DNA from 3 places in the Vagococcus lutrae genome. Region 2 is predicted to be linked to each of the others. Evidence: riboswitches for the same ligand, from Rfam matches in the RefSeq annotation. Region 2 holds a riboswitch; each other region holds the start of a gene.
The links. A riboswitch is a leader RNA that binds a small molecule or an ion and turns the genes downstream of it on or off. The one in region 2 is predicted to bind magnesium.

Region 1: linked by a shared signal. The riboswitch ahead of mgtA (magnesium-translocating P-type ATPase) and the one ahead of mgtA (magnesium-translocating P-type ATPase) in region 2 are both predicted to bind magnesium.
Region 3: linked by a shared signal. The riboswitch ahead of M2919_RS00640 (GNAT family N-acetyltransferase) and the one ahead of mgtA (magnesium-translocating P-type ATPase) in region 2 are both predicted to bind magnesium.

What each region holds. Positions count from the first base shown of each region.
Region 1 is NZ_CP097017.1:89,269-95,821, forward strand. It holds gene M2919_RS00490 (aldo/keto reductase) at 1-54, shown strand, start outside; gene M2919_RS00495 (NAD-dependent epimerase/dehydratase family protein) at 66-725, opposite strand; gene M2919_RS00500 (TrkH family potassium uptake protein) at 851-2,212, shown strand; M-box (ykoK) riboswitch at 2,303-2,490, shown strand; gene mgtA (magnesium-translocating P-type ATPase) at 2,594-5,227, shown strand; gene pdhA (pyruvate dehydrogenase (acetyl-transferring) E1 component subunit alpha) at 5,577-6,553, shown strand, end outside.
Region 2 is NZ_CP097017.1:266,407-272,959, reverse strand. It holds gene M2919_RS01310 (s-methyl-5-thioribose-1-phosphate isomerase) at 1-218, opposite strand, end outside; gene mtnK (S-methyl-5-thioribose kinase) at 199-1,404, opposite strand; gene mgtA (magnesium-translocating P-type ATPase) at 1,536-4,226, opposite strand; M-box (ykoK) riboswitch at 4,343-4,520, opposite strand; M-box (ykoK) riboswitch at 4,685-4,857, opposite strand; gene M2919_RS01295 (hypothetical protein) at 4,994-5,167, shown strand; gene M2919_RS01290 (amphi-Trp domain-containing protein) at 5,486-5,764, shown strand; gene M2919_RS01285 (YeeE/YedE family protein) at 5,937-6,553, shown strand, end outside.
Region 3 is NZ_CP097017.1:121,869-128,421, forward strand. It holds gene gndA (NADP-dependent phosphogluconate dehydrogenase) at 1-1,235, shown strand, start outside; gene M2919_RS00630 (response regulator transcription factor) at 1,348-2,034, shown strand; gene M2919_RS00635 (HAMP domain-containing histidine kinase) at 2,034-3,521, shown strand; gene M2919_RS00640 (GNAT family N-acetyltransferase) at 3,564-4,007, opposite strand; M-box (ykoK) riboswitch at 4,299-4,475, opposite strand; gene yidC (membrane protein insertase YidC) at 4,571-5,521, opposite strand; gene M2919_RS00650 (acylphosphatase) at 5,616-5,891, opposite strand; gene M2919_RS00655 (TrmH family RNA methyltransferase) at 6,000-6,553, shown strand, end outside.

The DNA of each region.
Region 1 (6,553 bases), 180 kb from region 2:
TCCCGTGCAGATTGGTACGCGTTGTATCAGGCTTCAGGCCATGTTTTACCATAAAAAAAGACCTTTCATTTAAGCGAAAGGTCTTTTTTATTAAAGGTTTGAATGATACCTGTTTCTTTTTTTATGAGACTGTTAACGATAAGTGAGCTCAAATCGTCTCGTGTAATGGGTAGGACGTTTTGGACTTTTTGACTAATAAATGGAATATATTTGAGGATTGCGAGAGAATAGCCAAAGAACAAGGACGATGGTCGGTCTTTGTCAACTACTAGCCCTGATTGAATAATTAGAGATGGAAGTGGAGCCTGTGTAATCAGTGCTTCCGCTTTCTTCTTAGTTGTTAAGTACGTAGGCGACATCCAAGGACTTTTTCCAGCAGCAGACAAGTAGAGATAGTGAGGTATCTCGTTTTCGATTAAAACAGGCAATAAACCTCGCTGCAAGTCAACGTGATAGCGTTGGAAAGTTTGATTTGTTTTTTTATTTTCTTTTAATAACCCAATCAAGTTAATGACGACGGGTTGTGCAGAGAGTAGTGATTGCCAAGAAGAAAAATCAAAGACATCTGTTTTTTGCCACGTTATAGAAGGGTGATGTTTCCATTCTTCTTTAACATTTTTACCACCAGAACGTGATAGACTGGTGACACGAAAACCGTGTTCGGCTAGCTTGACACAGACGGACTGACCAATAAAACCACTACCGCCTAAAACAATAACGTTCATCGTGGCACTCCTTTCCAGATATTGGGTAATTTATAAGAAAGAATTGAATCTTTCTTAAATACAGTATACTATGAAGTCACTACTAAACGATAGTAAGACAATGTAAGTAAGGTGAGGGAATATTTGTGATAAAGAAAAATAAACAGCCTAAAGCTAATTATCGCTTTACGCCTGTTCAAGCTATAACAGCAAGTTTTTTAATGGTAATTGTCATCGGTACGTTTTTACTGTCGTTACCGATTTCGTCAAATTCAGGACATACGAACTTGTCAGATGCCGCCTTTGTAGCGACTTCATCGGTTTGCGTGACGGGTCTTACCACCGTGAATACGGCAGCTCACTGGAGTTTGTTTGGCCGTATTGTGATTATGTGTTTGATAGAAATTGGCGGAATGAGTTTCATGTTAATGACGCTAATCGTGGTCATGTTTATGCGAAAAAAAGTGAACTTCCAAGCACGATTAATTTTTAAAGAGTCTTTAAACTTAGGTGAATACTCAGGGGTCTTGAAGTTAGGATTGTATGTCTTAAAATTTTCATTTGTGACACAAATGATTGGAACGATTTTATTTTCTTTTTATTTTATCCCTAAGCATGGTGTAATTAATGGTTTGGGATATAGTGTTTTTCATGCGATTTCAGCTTATTGTAATGCTGGTTTTGATTTGTTTGGAAATAGTTTAGAAGGAGTGCGGACTAACAGCTACTTTATGTTAGTGGTTAGTGGTCTGATTATTGCCGGAGGTCTGGGATTTGTTGTTTGGCGAGATTTGTTAACTTGGTACAAACGCCGTAAAATGACTCTGCATACTCAGTTAACATTGCGTATGACTATTATTATTTTAATCAGCAGTTTTATATTGTTTTTACTATTCGAAAATAATTTACAAGCATATAGTGATCAATTAACTCCGTTTCAACGTATTGTGAATACATTTTTCCTTGCGGTTACACCAAGAACAGCAGGTTTTAATAGTATTCCATATGCGGATTTATCACATGCTAGTTTATTACTAACGATGATGTTAATGTTCGTCGGCGGAAATTCTGGCTCGACAGCAGGTGGGTTAAAAGTATCAACATTAGGTGTGCTACTACTTCATGCATGGGCGACAATTAAAGGGAAGAATCGGACAGTTTTTCACTATCGTACGATTAAGCAAGAAATTGTCATGCGTGCTTTTGCGCTCTTCTTTATATGTGTTACCATTACGATTACCGCTACTGCGTTACTATCTGTAACAGAAGTAATACCGCGTGAATTTGGTATCGAATATGTAGCCTTTGAAGTCTTTTCGGCGTTTGGTACAGTAGGCGTCACGTTAGGTTTAACACCCCATTTAACGATGATAGGCAAGTTTGTCATTATGTTACTTATGTTTATCGGTCGTGTGGGAGTGTACACGTTCTTATTATCAATCGCGGGTCGTCAACGCAACAATGAGGGATTGATACGCTATCCTGAAGAGCACGTGATGGTCGGTTAATTTTTTAAAATTAAAAAATTCATATTCATGCTGTATAGAATATTTGACAAAAGGAATCTTTATATGTAGTCTAGTAAGTGTGATAAAAATAGAACAATCTGTTAGGTGAGGCTCCTGTCTGGAAATACGCTACTGCCCTCCAATAATCGAGAGAATATTGTGATGAGTTTTTTTAGGGTCAACTGAAATTGTCGAACAAGGCTTTTTCTAATGTAGCTGATAGTGATTATTGACTATCTAAGCCATTCAGTGCTAAAACTCGACGTTGAGATTTGGCGTATTATATAGAATAACGTTGTTATTTATAATGCACTCTCGTGTCGAGAGTGCATTTTTTGTTTTATTTAACAGAAACGTTCTAACGAAGAAAGGGATGAGGAAATGGAAAAAAAACAAGCAGGAAAACAACCAACATTTTCTGGCGCATCATCAAAAGATAATGAGTTAAAAAAACTTGTTAAACTTTCTGATCGAGAATTGATGATGGAGTTACGTACGACGCCAGAAGGTCTGACCAGTGAGGATGCTAAACTTAGGTTGGAAGAATTTGGTCCAAATGAGGTGGCAGCTCAAAAGCCTCGTCCAGCATGGAAATTATTGCTACACGCGTTTCAAGATCCATTTGTCTATGTTCTCGCATTGTTATTAGTTGTTTCAGCTTTAACAGGCGACCATGATGCTGCTATTATTATGGGAATTATGATTACGGCAAGTGTCATGATTCAATTTATTCAAGATTATCGGTCACAGAAAGCAAGTTTTGAATTGAAAGAAATGATTGAAAACACCTGTGCGGTAACACGTGATGGCGAAGTTATCGAGATTCCGATGGACGAAGTCGTTCCAGGAGATATTGTCAGTTTAGCAACAGGTGACATGATTCCAGCCGATGCTAAATTAATTTGGGCAAATGACCTATTCGTCAATCAGTCATCCATGACGGGTGAATCAATGCCGGTTGAAAAGTTTGTCTATTCAGGTGTCAGTGAAGAAGAAATTCAAGAAGATGATTTAACAGCGCTTGACTTACAAGACTTAGTGTTTATGGGGACGGACGTGCTTAGTGGTCAAGGGAAAGCCTTGATTTTAAAAACAGGAGAAGATACATTCTTCGGTGACATTGCTAAGAACGCGAGTGAAAAACGAGGAGATACCGCCTTCGACATTGGAATTACACGTGTCAGTAAAATGTTGCTACGCATGGTAGCGGTGTTCTTCCCAGTTGTATTGTTTTTAAATGGTGTTTCAAAAGGAGATTGGAACCAAGCTTTCTTCTTTGCTATTGCAGTAGCAGTCGGTTTAACACCTGAGATGCTACCGATGATTGTGACAAGTAACCTTGCTAAAGGTGCTATTAGTCTTTCAAAAAAGAATGTGATCGTAAAAGAGTTAAGCTCCATTCAAAACTTAGGGGCTATGGATATTCTTTGTACAGATAAAACCGGTACAATTACGGAAGATAAAGTTGTTTTAGTGGAGCATGTGAATCCAAAAGGTGAAATGGATAATCACGTTCTTAGTATGGCTTATCTTAATTCAAAGTATCAAACAGGTTGGAAAAACTTAATAGACCATGCTGTCATTAATTACTATGATAAGTTCCCAGAAAAGCATGAGTTTAAAGAAGTTATCAAAATTGACGAATTACCATTTGACTTCACACGACGTCGCTTAACAGTGGCGGCTGAAGTAGATGGACGTCAATTAATGGTAACAAAAGGTGCGGTTGAAGAGATGTCTGAAATCATCACGCATGTTGAATTAGATGGTGAAGTCGTAGAAATCACGCCAGAATTAGAAAAATCCATGCGTGCAGTCAACGTTGAAATGAATGAACGAGGTATGCGTGTTATTGCGGTAGCTTACAGAGAAGATGTTCATCAAGAGCCTGTCTATACGATTGAAGACGAAGAAAAAATGATTCTAGTTGGCTACGTAGGATTTTTAGATCCAGCGAAAAAATCTGCGATATCCGCTATTTCATCTTTACATGAACATGGTGTCAATGTAAAAGTGCTAACAGGTGATAATGAGATAGTCGCACGTAAAGTCTGTGCGGACGTCGGAATTGAAGTTGACAAAGTTTTAAATGGGCATGAATTAGAAGAAATGTCTGATTTAGAATTACAAGAAAAAGCAGAAGGCATTAATTTATTTGCAAAACTATCTCCAATGCAAAAGTCACGTATCATCCAAGTTTTACAAAATAAAGGCCATACTGTTGGTTTTATGGGAGATGGAATTAATGATGCTCCCGCTTTAAGAAAAGCCGATGTTGGTATCTCTGTGGATACGGCAGCGGATATTACGAAAGATGCTAGTTCAATTATTTTATTAGAAAAGAGTCTGAACGTTTTGGCTGACGGTATTTTAGAAGGTCGTAAAGTTTTTAGTAATATGATGAAATATATCAAGATTACCATCAGTTCTAACTTCGGGAATGTTTTCTCTGTGTTAGTCGCAAGTGCGTTTCTACCGTTCTTGCCTATGTTGTCCATTCAATTGTTAGTTCAAAACCTTGTTTATGACTTTGCACAGTTAACGACACCGTGGGACAACGTCGATGAAGAAGATATTATTAAACCCGTTCATTGGAAAACGGGAAGTCTTTTGAGATTTACGGTTATTTTAGGACCTGTAAGTAGTATTTTTGATATCTTAACTTTCTTTATCATGTGGCATATATTTGGTGCTAATACTGTTGCTGAACAAGGATTGTTCCAAGCTGGTTGGTTCTTAGTAGGGCTTATTACACAGACTGTAGTCGTTCATGTCTTACGTACGAAGAAACTACCATTTATCGAAAGTATTGCAAGTCCGTCACTGCTCATCTCTAGTTTATTCGCTATTGTCGTGGGCTTAGTAATTGTTATTACCCCACTGCGTACCGGGTTTGATTTTATGCCGCTACCAAGCAATTATTGGCCATGGTTGATTGGAATTGTTGCAGCGTATATCGTGACTACTGAAATAGCAAAACGTATTTATATCAAAGTGAATAAAGAATGGTTATAAGATTGAAACTCTCAGAAATTTTCTGAGAGTTTTTTCTTTTAAAACGATTATTAAATAATAAATAGAACAGAAAGTGTAACAGAAAACTAATCTTGTTATAGTCGTGGTGTAACAGCTTAGAAACACAATCTTGTATTTTTTAAAACACTTACACAGTTTATCTAATTCTTCACAAACTTTGATTTGATGGACTTTGTTGAGATATACATGATTTACACAAGATGTAAACTTATTACTTGCAATTACCAATTACTCGTGTTAAATTGAGAATGTGAAAGCGGAAAAGTAATACAGATAACTTTTCTGTTTAAGACAACTAATATGTGAAATAAGAGAGGAATGTGTAGTAATGGCGAAGAAAAAGATTAAACAGCTTGATTTCGAAGCACAGTTGAAAAACATCAACAAAGAATTTTCGACACTACAAGTATTAGACGAAAACGGGAAAGTGACAAATCCTGATTTGATGCCAGATTTATCTGACGACGAATTAGTAGAGTTAATGTCAAGAATGGTATGGTCACGTGTATTAGACCAACGTTCAACAGCTTTAAACCGTCAAGGTCGTTTAGGTTTCTATGCACCAACAGCTGGTCAAGAAGCAAGTCAATTAGCAAGTCATTTTGCAATGACAAAAGAAGATTACTTATTACCAGGTTACCGTGATGTTCCACAACTTGTACAACACGGCTTACCACTAAAAGAAGCTTTCTTATGGTCACGTGGACATATAGATGGAAGTAAATTCGCTGAGGACTTAAAAGCATTACCTCCACAAATTATTATCGGAGCACAAATCGTTCAAGCAGCTGGAGTAGCGCTAGGACTTAAAAAACGTGGAAAAGACGCTGTCGCGTTCACTTACACTGGTGACGGTGGTTCTTCACAAGGGGATTTCTACGAAGGAATTAACTTTGCAGGTGCTTATAAAGCTAACGCTGTATTCTTCATTCAAAACAACGGTTACGCTATTTCAACACCACGTGAAGTTCAAACAGCCGCTGAAACATTAGCACAAAAAGCAGTAGCAGCTGGTATCCCAGGTGTTCAAGTAGACGGTATGGACCCGTTAGCAGTTTATGCTGTAACAAAACATGCAAGAGAATGGTCAGTTGCAGGTAATGGTCCTGTTTTAATTGAAACATTAACATATCGTTACGGACCACATACACTTTCAGGTGATGATCCAACACGTTACCGTACACAAGATATCGAAGACTATTGGGAAAAACGTGATCCATTAAACCGTTTCCGTATTTTCTTAACTGAAAAAGGTTTATGGTCTGAAGAAAAAGAAGAAGAAATTATCGAAAAAACAAAAGAGGA
Region 2 (6,553 bases):
GCTAGAGCCATACCCATCCCTGCTGCTGTATAAGGTCCGGCACTTTGTGTCACCATATCTGTAATCGCTTGGGCCACTTCTTGATAAGTCGTACAAGTGACAAAGCGAACTTCTGTAGGATAAATACGACGATCTAAAATACGGACTTTCCCATCTTCATACCAAGCAACATTCTCATAACGCAGCATAAAAGGTAGGTTATAATCTTCTCGTTTCATACTTATCTATCTCCTTTTGTAAATGCTGATTTAACCAATCTGATGTCATCGTGTGACGGTCTAAAATCAGCTTTTCCGATAACGTTATAACCGCACGCTCAAAATCTAGACGTCGTTCCCTGTCTTCAATCGTAGTGACTTCAGCTACTTTTGTATCTCCAACCACTCTTCTTATCATTTCCGTTCCCGTATAGCCATAAGTGTTGCAAATAATCCCTTTTAGCCACTCTTGCTTAAAGCGAGAGGTTCGATAGAGAGACAAGGTCACTTCTTTTTCATAATAGTCACTCATCTTATTCTCTGTTTCAACCAAAATACAGATGATCGTTTCCCGTAACCAACATAAATAAGTTAACGAAACTGAGTCTTGTGCTAATTGATGATAGAACGCCAGTAGTAAATGCGCCACCACATTTCCAATGTCATAGCCTGCTGGTCCATAAAATGCAAACTCTGGGTCAATAACCTTTAAACCATTTTGAGATACAAAAATGGAGCCAGAATGTAAATCACCATGTAACAGTGCCTGTCCGTGATTCATAAAATGATAACGAAGTGAGGCAACTTCCATGATTAATGCCTCATGCTCATACAAATGCTTTTGGACAAAGGCTTCATTTCCAGGAAAAATTTGATTACGTTGTTTTTGATTATTATACGGTTCAGTAAACACTAAATCTTCACTAATTTCACGCATCTCCACATTTGAATAAAAAGCTTGTTCTAGCTGTTTTCGGGATGCCTCCATCACTAAATCTGTCGAACTTACTAACGACACGGCTAAAAACTCACTCAAATCATTAGCTAACTGTGGGAGTTGCTGGCACTCACTCAAGACATGACGCAAGTTACGATACTCTGAAATATCTTCCATAATAATAATCGCCATTTCTTCATCTACAGCATAAATCTTAGGCGTATAATTAGGGACAACCTCATTTAACCGTTCTAAAGCACGCCCTTCTCGTACGGCTCGTTTAATATCTAATGGACGACCCGACGACCGTAGTAATTTGTCAGCTTGTTTGACAATTAGCCGCCGTTGATTATTTTTATCAGTCACTCGAAAAACATAGTTGATATTTCCGTCACCAATCTCTTCAACCGTGCAATTATCATTCGCAAAATCAGGAAGTGTCTTACTTAAATAAGGCAGAATTGTTTTATCTGTCAATAATTCATGCATGCTATCTCTCCTTCCATACATCTTTACTTAGTTTACCTTGTTCACGGATTAAAAGACAATCCTAAAACAAAAAAAGTTATGCCTTTGCCAATGAATATAGCACATTAGCAAAAGACATAACTTCAATAAAATTAAAGTAATTCTTGATAACGACGAATATAAAGATTTTTCACAACGGTTACCAGCGCGATATACGCGACAATTGTTAACAACAACCAGAAGAAATAACTCGCATTTAATGGCACTAAACCAACCGATTGCCCTATAGAAGTAAAAGGTAGTACCGTACCAATTAAAATACCTAGTGTTGTAATCGTCATGACGATAAAGGAAGCTCGACTTTGTAAGAATGGTATCTTAGGTGTTCGCAATGCATGAATTACTAATGTTTGTGACCACAATGATTCAACGAACAAGCCTGCATGGAAGAAAGCAACGAATAAGCCTGCATGGAAGAAAGCAACGAATAAGACCTGCTTTTCAGGTGATAGACTATGATAACTTCCCCCGAATACTTGTGGTCCGATTAGATAGAATAATAAGAAATAGGTCGTAATATCAAAAATCGAGCTAGTCGGTCCGAGCCATTTCATAAACGAACCAATTGATTTAGCATCCCAATGACGCGGTGATTTTAAATATTCATCATCCATATTATCCCAAGGAATTGAGATGCATGAGATGTCGTAAATCAAGTTAAGAACGAGTAGTTGCAGAGCTGTCATTGGCAGGAATGGTAAGAATATGCTAGCGACTAACACTGAAAAAACATTCCCAAAATTTGAACTGACCGTCATTTTAATATACTTAATAATATTTCCAAAAACCGCACGACCAGATAAAATTCCTTTTTCTAAAATCATTAAATCCTTTTCAAGTAAAATAATGTCTGCCGACTCTTTCGCAATATCAACTGCCGTATCTACTGAAATGCCAACATCCGATGCTTTCATCGCCGGCGCATCATTTATCCCGTCACCTAAAAATCCTACCGTATGTCCATTCTCTTTTAATCCTTTGACGATATCTGTTTTTTGGGCTGGTGAAAGTTTCACAAAAACCGAATGATTCTCTATCGTTTCAAGAAATTTATCAGCAGACATCTCTTGTAAATCACGTCCACTAATAATCGTTTCATTTTCCAATCCTACTTGTTGACAGACTGCTCGTGTCACTCGCTCATTATCACCCGTTAAAACTTTAACGCCGACTTGATGCTCTTTTAATGCCATTAACGCCTGTTTCGTCGTTTCCTTTGGTGGATCTAGGAAAGCAAGATAGCCAATTAACACCATTTCTGATTCATCTGCTATCGAAAACTCTCCGATTGGACGCGGATTAGTCTTTTGTGCCACAGCCACCACACGCAAGCCATCTTCGTTTAATGTATCGACTGTTCGTAAAACTTCTTCTTTAATCGCTGATGAAAGTGGTTTAACTTCACCATTGACTTCAACAAAAGATGAAATCTCTAACATCTCCTCTACCGCGCCTTTAGTAATCATTTGAACTTTATTCTGATTATCTTTCACAACGACACTCATACGTCGACGCTCAAAGTCAAATGGAATCTCATCTACCTTTTCATGATTTAAAGACGAAATGTTTAATTCTTTCGATGCGGCATCGATAATCGCAATATCCATTAAATTCTTTAATCCTGTTTGATGATAACTGTTTAGGTATGCATGTCGCAAAACACGGGCGTCTTCTTGTCCATTAATATCTAAGTGATATTCTAATACAATTTTATCTTGTGTTAACGTCCCAGTTTTGTCCGTACAAAGGACATCCATAGCACCGAAGTTTTGAATGGCATTTAAATCTTTAATAACTGTTCCTTCTTTCGCCATACTTGTAGCACCTTTGACTAAACTTGTCGTCACAATCATTGGTAACATCTCTGGTGTCAATCCGACAGCAATAGACAATCCGAAAAAGAGCGCCTCTACCCAATCCCCTTTTGTTAGACCGTTAATTAAAATAACTGTCGGAGCCATTATTAACATAAAACGAATTAAAAGCCAGGAAACTTCACTAATGCCAACATCAAAACTTGTCAATTCATCTGTTTTAGCAACATCCCGAGCAATTCCACCAAAAATAGTATCATCGCCAACAGCAACCACAATACCTGTCGCCGTACCACTGACAACGTTACTGCCCATATACACCATATTTTGATAATCAGTTTGACTCTCTCTCGCTGAAATATCTACAGGAGCTGTCTTTTCTACCGGATGACTTTCTCCCGTCATAGCCGACTGACTAACAAACAAATCTTTTGCCGCTATAATCCGTATATCCGCTGGAATCATATCTCCCGCAGACAAGTGAACGCGGTCACCTACAACAATTTCTTCAGTAGGGACTTCTATTCTCTCTTGTCCTTTACGTGTGACCGTCGCCGTAACTCTAACTAACGATAAAAGACTCTCCGCTGCTTTTGATGATCTAACTGACTGAAACAATGTCAAACTACCGCTGATTGTTACCATCGTACTGATAATAATAACAGCCGTTAGATCTTTTTCAGCCCCACTTGCCAACCAATAATCAGTCACAAACGAGATAATCGCAAGCACCATTAATATAATCGTAAACGGGGTAAAAAAAGCTTTTCTCACTTTTGTTCCCCAAGATTCTTTTTCGTATTCGGACAAAATATTCGCCCCATATTTACGACGACTATTTTCCACCTCATCTTGTGCCAATCCATTTTGACCGCCTCCTAATTTTCTAGTAAGGCGCGCTACTTCACTTCTTGCTGCAAACTCATAACGCTTATCCATAACTGACAGCGTATTGTTTAATTCTTTCATTCTCATTTTTTTCCCTCGCTCTCCATAAATATAACCGGTCGCACTTTTCTCCATTCATGAACAAAAGGACGCCGAACATTTTGAAGGCGCTAGAAATTATCATCTAATTACCATTTAACTCATCTAACTCGTTGAGTTTTAGCACTATATAACGTAAAAGAATAGCTATTTCTATTCTTTAGCTACTTTGGGAAAAGCCTTACTCGACCATTCCTGTCCTACCCATTGGCGTCTCTGGACGTTTTTGAGCAGTAGCCTGTGTTTATATAGGAGCCTCACCTAACGAAAAGTCCTAGACTTTCTATCGGGTGCTGGATCATCAGTGTCCATTCCTAAACACCTACACGAACAATCTGAATTTTCCATAACATCACCCCTTGTATGCTTTATTTAAAATAAAGACAAAAAAATCTCTTACGTCAAAACCAACGTAAGAGATAAATAGGCATGTTAAAAAAACACGGATCACTTCGTTGAGTTTTGACACTATACAACGTAAAAGAATGTCCATTCTTTAGCTACCTTGGGAAAAGCCTTAAGTCGACTAGTCCTGTCCTACTCATTGGCGTCTCTGGACGTTTTTGAGCAGCAGCCTGTGTTTGTATAGGAGCCTCACCTAACAAATCTTTATTTTATTAACTATAAGCCTACCATTGATGTGATATTTCGTCAACTCTTCATTTTTTTACCACATTTTCAAAGTCTTTTTAATTACAATCTTTAATAATTGAGTGTATAATAAACATATCATACAGGAGGTGTTCAGAATGAAAACAGAAAAAGAAATTAACATGCTGATTGTCGAAGCAAAAAAAGAAGTTGACCGTCTTGAAGAACAACGTCACAAAGATTTAGGTAACTCGATGAACTTCATTCACAATGAAATAGAACTCCAACGCACACTCGCTCAAATCGAAGCTTACGAAGAAACACTTAACTAAACGCTTAGATTATGATTCGAAACAAAACTATGATATACTGTGTAAGATATGAAAAATGTTTAAATACATTATTTTAATTTGTTTTGAAGAAATTTATTCGCACTGGCGTAGTTAAAGAGCTACAAGGATGTCATAGAGGTTAGGGATGACATTGTTTAAACGAGAAAAAGTCAAAATATTGTAACAGTTATTTTAAATATTGATTAGTGAGATAGCCCGCTTCTAAGTGAAGTGGGCTATCGTTCATTTTATCATATTTCTTTAAAAACACCCCTTACTTCCTTTATAATAAAGATAAAGAATAAAGGAGGGATTTTTATGGAAAATAATAAGAAGCCCGTCACTCAAGTCATTATTGATCGTGAAGAGCATCAGCGTTTACATGAGTTTGCAACGACACTTGAAACGATTGCTAAGAAACTTAAAGAAGAAGGGACATTTCACTTTACTGAAGGAAACCACACAACCCCCATTACCCCGTCAGACAATTTAAAAGTGGAATACTCCTATGAAATCAAAGGAGACAAACATTCTTTTGAAATTGAATTTGATTGGTATACAGGTCAAAAAGAACAAGCTGCATTTAAAATTGAATAAGAAAAAAAGAGATGAAATAGTCTTCCCTTATTATTTCATCTCTTTTTCTGTTCTTTAACCCGCGTTAATCAGTAAACTTTCATAAAAATTGTGAAATCCCCTTAAAAAATAACACTTTATGGTATATAATAAGGTTGTTCGTGAAAACACAAACTTAAAAAGGAGAATGATGATGAACAAGAAAGAAAATGTTGTTGGCTTTATATTATTAATTGTCTTATTAATTGCTGGTAAAACAATGCTGGCATCCAATGTATTATTTATTCGTTTGTTATTCGGTTTAGGTCTAGGATATACGTTATCTCGTGCCTATACTGGTTTTGCAGGGAGTGTGAACCGTGCTTATAACACAGGATCAACTAAACTCATGCGAACTCTAATGCTATTATTCTTTTTAACGGCTCTTGCTTCTACAGGTTACTTTTTCTTAGCCGATGCTTCACAATTTGACTTATGGGTCAATCCTATCAACACTGGTCTTATTTTAGGTGGTATTTTATTTGGATTTGGGATGGCTTTCTCTTCTTGTTGTGCATCAGGCGTGTTAACAGACTTAGTAACGGCACTACCTCGAGCAGGCGTCACTTTTATTTTCTTTTGTATGGGCGTCTTTTTAGGATACCCCGTACAAAATTCACAGAGTTGGATTATTAACTCATGGTTTACATCTGAAACTGGAAAAGCACTCGGTACTAACGGTGTCTTCTTACCAGATTTATTTAAAAATGATGGAACAAACGGTTATCTCGGCGCACTTATCCTAACAGGGATTTTTGCCTTAATCGTTGT
Region 3 (6,553 bases), 140 kb from region 2:
CATCATTAGAAAAACCGCGCAAAATTATGTTAATGGTTCAAGCAGGTAAAGCGACTGATTTAACGATTCAATCTCTACTACCTCATTTAGATAAAGGAGATATTTTAATCGACGGAGGAAATACGTTCTACAAAGATACGATTCGTCGTAACGAAGAATTAGCTAATTCAGGCATTAATTTCATCGGAACAGGTGTATCTGGTGGGGAAGAAGGGGCATTAAAAGGGCCTGCTATTATGCCTGGGGGGCAAAAAGAGGCGTATGAATTAGTAGCCCCTATCTTTGAACAGATTGCTGCCATTGCGGAAGAAGACGGTCAACCATGTGTAACATATATTGGGCCTAATGGAGCAGGGCATTACGTTAAAATGGCTCACAATGGTATTGAATACGGCGATATGCAATTAATTGCTGAATCTTATGATATTATGACTCGTCTACTTGGTTTATCAGTAGAAGAAGTCGCTGAAATTTTTGCCGATTGGAATAAAGGTGAGCTTGACAGCTACTTAATGGAAATTACGGCAGATATTCTAACTCGTAAAGACGAAGAAACGGGCAAACCGATTGTCGATGTGATTTTGGATGCAGCTGGAAACAAAGGAACAGGAAAATGGACGAGCCAGAGTGCTTTAGACTTAGGTGTCCCACTGCCTCTTATTACAGAATCGGTTTTTGCTCGCTATATCTCAGCGATGAAAGACGAACGTGTCGCAGCAAGCAAAATCATTCCGGCTCCAACAGTTTCAGCATTTGAAGGAAATAAAGAAGAATTTGTTGAAAAAATACGTCAAGCTCTATACTTCAGTAAAATCATGAGCTATGCACAAGGTTTTGCTCAATTACGTGTGGCAAGTGAAGAGTATGGTTGGGATTTAGAATACGGTGAGATTGCTAAGATATTTAGAGCAGGATGTATCATCCGTGCGAAATTCTTGCAAAAAATCACAGATGCTTACGAACGTGACCCACAACTTACGAATCTTTTGTTAGACGAGTACTTTAACGAGATTACACAACGTTACCAACAGTCTGTCCGCGAAGTAGTAGCAATGGCTGTTCAGGCAGGCGTTCCTGTCCCGACATTTTCTTCAGCGATTGCCTACTATGACTCTTATCGAAGTGCTGACTTACCTGCCAATATTATTCAAGCACAACGTGATTACTTTGGTGCACATACATATCAAAGAAAAGATAAAGAAGGCACGTTCCATTACGACTGGTATCAAAATTAATCATTTTCAGGAAAAGCTATCATTCTTTGCTTAGAATGATAGCTTTTTTCACATTTTATCGTTATAATACTAACAGTATTAGATTATATTTCGAAGAGAGGAAATATGAAAGATGAGTAAAATTTTAATCATAGAAGATGAAAAAAACTTAGCACGTTTTGTTGAGTTAGAATTAAAACATGAAGGATATGAAGTAGAAGTCCATCACAATGGTCGTACAGGGCTTGAAGCAGCTCTTGGCTCTGATTGGGATGCGATTTTATTAGATTTAATGCTACCTGAGCTAAATGGTTTAGAAGTTTGCCGTCGTATTCGTCAAACGAAGGAAACACCCATTATTATGATGACAGCTCGTGATTCAGTGATTGACCGTGTATCAGGTTTAGACCATGGTGCCGATGATTATATCGTTAAACCTTTTGCGATTGAAGAGTTGTTAGCTCGCTTACGTGCCTTATTACGCCGTATCGATATAGAAGGTGACCGTAATGTGACTAAGCAAACAACGTTAACTTATCGTAATTTAACAATCGAAAAGGAAAATCGTGTTGTTCGACGAGATAATGATGTGATTGAATTAACTAAACGCGAGTATGAATTACTCTTAACTTTAATGGAAAACATCAATGTCGTCTTATCACGTGATGTTCTCTTGAAAAAGGTATGGGGATATGAAACAGAAGTCGAAACAAATGTGGTCGATGTTTATATTCGCTATCTCCGTAATAAAATTGATGTGCCAGGTGAAGATAGCTATATCCAAACCGTTCGCGGTACAGGGTATGTGATGAGATCTTAATGAAACGTTTAAAAGAATGGTGGGAGTCTCAGCCTTTTAAAATAGGTCTTAGCTTTAAATGGACACTGATGACCTCGGTTTTTGTTTTTGTTATTGTCACGATTTTTTCAGTAGTGACTTATAAAACGAGTTTTGCTATTTTAGTGAAGCAAGAACGCGAAAATATTGAGATGACTTTAGACCATATCACTAAGCGTTTGAGCACTTCTCAAAATGAGCTTTCAATTCGAAATACTACCTACTATTTGCGTGAAGGAAACTCACAACCAAGTATTGAGCCGATAGACCAAACGTTAGAAGCGAACTTAATTCGATTGAACACGTTTATTTCAGAACTGTCACAACCCGAGTTAAGTGTATCGGTTTATAATTTAGATAAAAAACTCGTTTTCGAAACGCGAAATACTGGTTATCCTTATGTTGGTAGTAATAGTAAGAGAATAGAAGAGCAAAAAGTGGGGAACTTATCTGGGTTTGTCGCGTATCAACCTGTTTTTTCTCAAAAAACAGGCGAACAAACGGGTTACGTGCAACTTTTTTACGATTTATCTTCCGTTTATGAAGTCAGACGTAAGTTATTAAATACTCTAGTGACGTTAGTGTTACTTGGCTTAGTGGTGAGTTTTGTACTAGGTTTTATCTTGTCGACTTACTTCTTACGTCCATTAAAACAAATTACTGAAATCATCAATCAAATAAAAAATGACCCGCAAGTTGACGTGCGTATTCCTGAGATGAATCGTCACGATGAATTTGGAGATTTAGCAGAAGTCTTTAATGACATGATGGATCGTATGCAAAAATTTATCGAACAACAGCAACAGTTTGTTGGAGATGTATCACATGAATTGCGTACACCTGTTGCTATAATTGAAGGGCATTTAAAGCTACTTAATCGCTGGGGAAAAGATGACCCTGAAATCTTAGAAGAATCGCTAGAGGCGTCACTACAAGAAATCACGAGGATGAAAAGTCTTGTACAAGAAATGCTTGACCTTTCACGTATTGAGCAAGTAGAGTTTCAACACAAACATGATACATCATTAGCAAAAGAAGTCATTCATCAGACTGTCAATAACTTTACTTTACTTTACGAAGAGTTTATTTTCATATTAGATGATGATTTATCTGAAGAAAAAGAAGTCAAAATGTACCGAAATCATTTTGAACAAGTGTTAATTATCTTACTTGATAATGCGGTTAAGTACTCTTTAGACCGTAAAGAGATTCATGTTTCAGTCTCTTCTACTATGAATACCCTAGAAATCGCCGTTCAGGATTATGGGGAAGGGATTGCCGAAGAAGATCTTGACCGTGTGTTCAATCGCTTTTATCGTGTTGATAAGGCAAGAAGTCGTCATAAGGGCGGCAATGGACTCGGTTTAGCGATTGCGAAAGAACTCATTGAAAACTATCGAGGAGCCATTCAAGTGGATAGTGTCTTAGGACACGGCACAGTGTTTAGAATTCAACTACCTATTAAATAATAGAAAAAACCGCTCGTCTCCTTTTAGGGGACAAGCGGCTTTTTATTGTAGCCGTTTAATATAAGGCTTTAAAATTAGGCCTTGCGACTTAATAAATGTATTGCCACTAGACTCATAGCCCAGTTTTTCATAAAATAACCAAGCTGATTCTCTTGCGGTTAAAAAGATTTCTTCGTAATCTTGTTGGCGTGCAATTAATTCGGCATAGGCCATTAATGACTGGCCAATTTTCATTCCACGATAAGCGTCTGAAACAGCGACTTGTTTGATTTGTGCTGTGTTCTCACGGTCAGTATTATCTAAAAAGAGTGTCCCAACCACGCGTTGGTCAATAATTGCTGCTAGATGAATGGCAAGCTCTTCTTGAATTGGCGCATCTGTGATAAGTGTTAATCCACTTGGTTGGTTCAAATGCTGATTGCGTAAAGCAATGCCTTCATAATATTCTTTACTTTGCCATTGAATTGTTTTCATTTTGATTGCCATAATCTATCATCCTTTCTCACATTACCTTAAAAACTAAAACTGAAACATCGAAAAATCCGTTGTCTGTTTGGTAATAGGGATAAGGTGATGACTGAGCATAAATGATAATACAACATTCATTATTTTTTTCATGTTAGCCTCCTATGATACGGCCACCATTAGATGATTGCCATATGTTTTGATATACGTGTGCAACTGACTGGGTCCATTCGCGTCGTCCATGACAACCACCTCCTTAAAATATAAAAAAACCTTACATGACGAAAAACGCAACGTAAGGTTGATAGTATCAATCATGATTAATCGTTGAGTTTTAGCACTATACAACGTAAAAAATTATCGTAATAATTTTTAGGTACATTCAGAAAAGCCTTATGTCGACTATTCATGTTCTACCCATTGGCGTCTCTCGACGTTTCTGGGCAGTACCCTGTGTTTGTGTAGAAGCCTCGCCTAACAAATCTATTAAGTTATAGCTAAAATATAACATGATTTTATCTGTTTGACAATCAATAAAACAAAAAAGAACTTGAATGTTCAAGTTCTTTTTCACAAAGTATCATTTATTTATTTCGTTGTTGCTTACCAGCATTACGTCCTTTTCCTTGTGGACGATTTCTTGCAGGTTGATTGACTTTTTTTGTAGCCGGTTTAGCAGTTGGTGTAACATTTTTAATTGGTTCAACTGGCTCTGGTGGGTTTAAACGCATCATTTCTTCAATTTCCGCTTTGATTTTTGGTTTTTGGATTAAGTTTGTATAAAGAGATTGTAAACAACTGAAAAGTCCTCCGACAACCCAGTATAGCGTCACTCCAGCTGGAGATGAGAAAGAAATAAACGTAATCATTAGCGGTGACATATAAAGCATCATTTTCATTTGTTTCTTTTGTTCTTCAGGAATACCTATCATACTAATAAAACTTTGTAATAAGTAAGCTAAACCTGCTAGGATAGTCAGCAGTAAGCTTGTTTGACTTAAGTTGATACCTAAGAATGTCGCATTAGAAATATCAATGCCAACTGGATATTTGACTGAGAAGAATAAAGCAGTAAAAATTGGCATTTGAATTAGTAAAGGTAAACATCCGATACCACCAAACATGCTAACGTCGTATTTAGCATAGAGTTCTTTCATTTCCTTATTAACCGCCATTTGTTCTTCAGGAGAAGTAGCCATTTTTAATTTTTCCTGAATAGCTGTCATTTGTGGCTTGAGATACGCCATTTTTTCAGACATGTAGGTTGATTTTTTAGTCTGATGTAGCATTAATGGGAATAATAAGAGACGGACGATAATCGTTAAAACGATGACAGCAACCCCATAGTTACCAAAGATATCGACTAAGTAGTTGATAATCACACTCATCGGTTTTACTAAAAAGTTGTAAATTAAACCGTTCCCAGTTGGTTGTCCAGCATTTGGACCTGTTTTATAAACATCGACACAACCAGATAACGTTAAAGCGAGACCGAATAACCCTGAGGCCATTAGCCATTTTTTCATATTTTTCATTGCGTTCTTCCTTTTGTTAAATTTTATTCATAAGAATAACTATAATCGAAAATGAGATAGTTTTCAATGATTAGTTAGAACCTTATGAGAGTCTTTAATAGGTTACCTTAAAAGAGGAGTAAGTTGGCAACGTATCGTCATATTCTAATTCATAATCATCGACACGACCGCTTGGAGTAGGGGAAGCTTTTATTTTTTGAATAAACAACGCTATTCTTTCGGGACTACCACTGGCTTCAATATAAACGGAACCATCCGCTTGATTTTTAACGAGTCCTTTTATTCCATATTGGTCGGCGACAAATTTAGTCATATAACGAAAACCAACTCCTTGAACGCGGCCATAAACAGTTAATCTTATTTTTTTCACCAGAATCACTCCTTTCTTTCTATTATATAGGGTGACTAGAGAATTGTCATGCTAACATTCGCATGCTTCATGTTATAATAGACAGGCAGTGTGATAGGAGGATAACACATGGAAATTATAACATCTAAACAGAATCCTAAGATGAAAGAGTTACGCAAACTAGCCAAAGCTAAGGAGCGTCAACGACAAGGTCGCTATCTTATTGAAGGAGAGCACTTAATAGAAGAAGCGGTACAGGCTGAAGTTGAAATAGAGCATATTATCGTGACAGAAGCGTACTACCATAGTAAAGAAAAGGAATTGAATGAATCTATACTCATCGTGACATCAGAAGATGTTTTTAATAGCTTATCTAACTTGCCGAGCCCTCAAGGAATTATGGCAGTATTGCCAATAAAAAATATAGAATTGCCTGATAAAGCAACAGGAAAGTGGTTGTTGTTAGACGAAGTGCAGGATCCAGGAAATGTGGGAACGCTCGTCCGCACGGCGGATGCTGCAGGGTATCAAGGTGTCATCATAGGAGAAGGTACAGCGGATATCTATCAACCGAAAGTTTTGCGTTCTATGCAAGGAAGTCATTTTCATTTGCCTGTGATATCTGTGGCGTTAACGCAAGCGATTGATTGGTTTCATGAACATCAAGTCCCAGTTTATGGCAC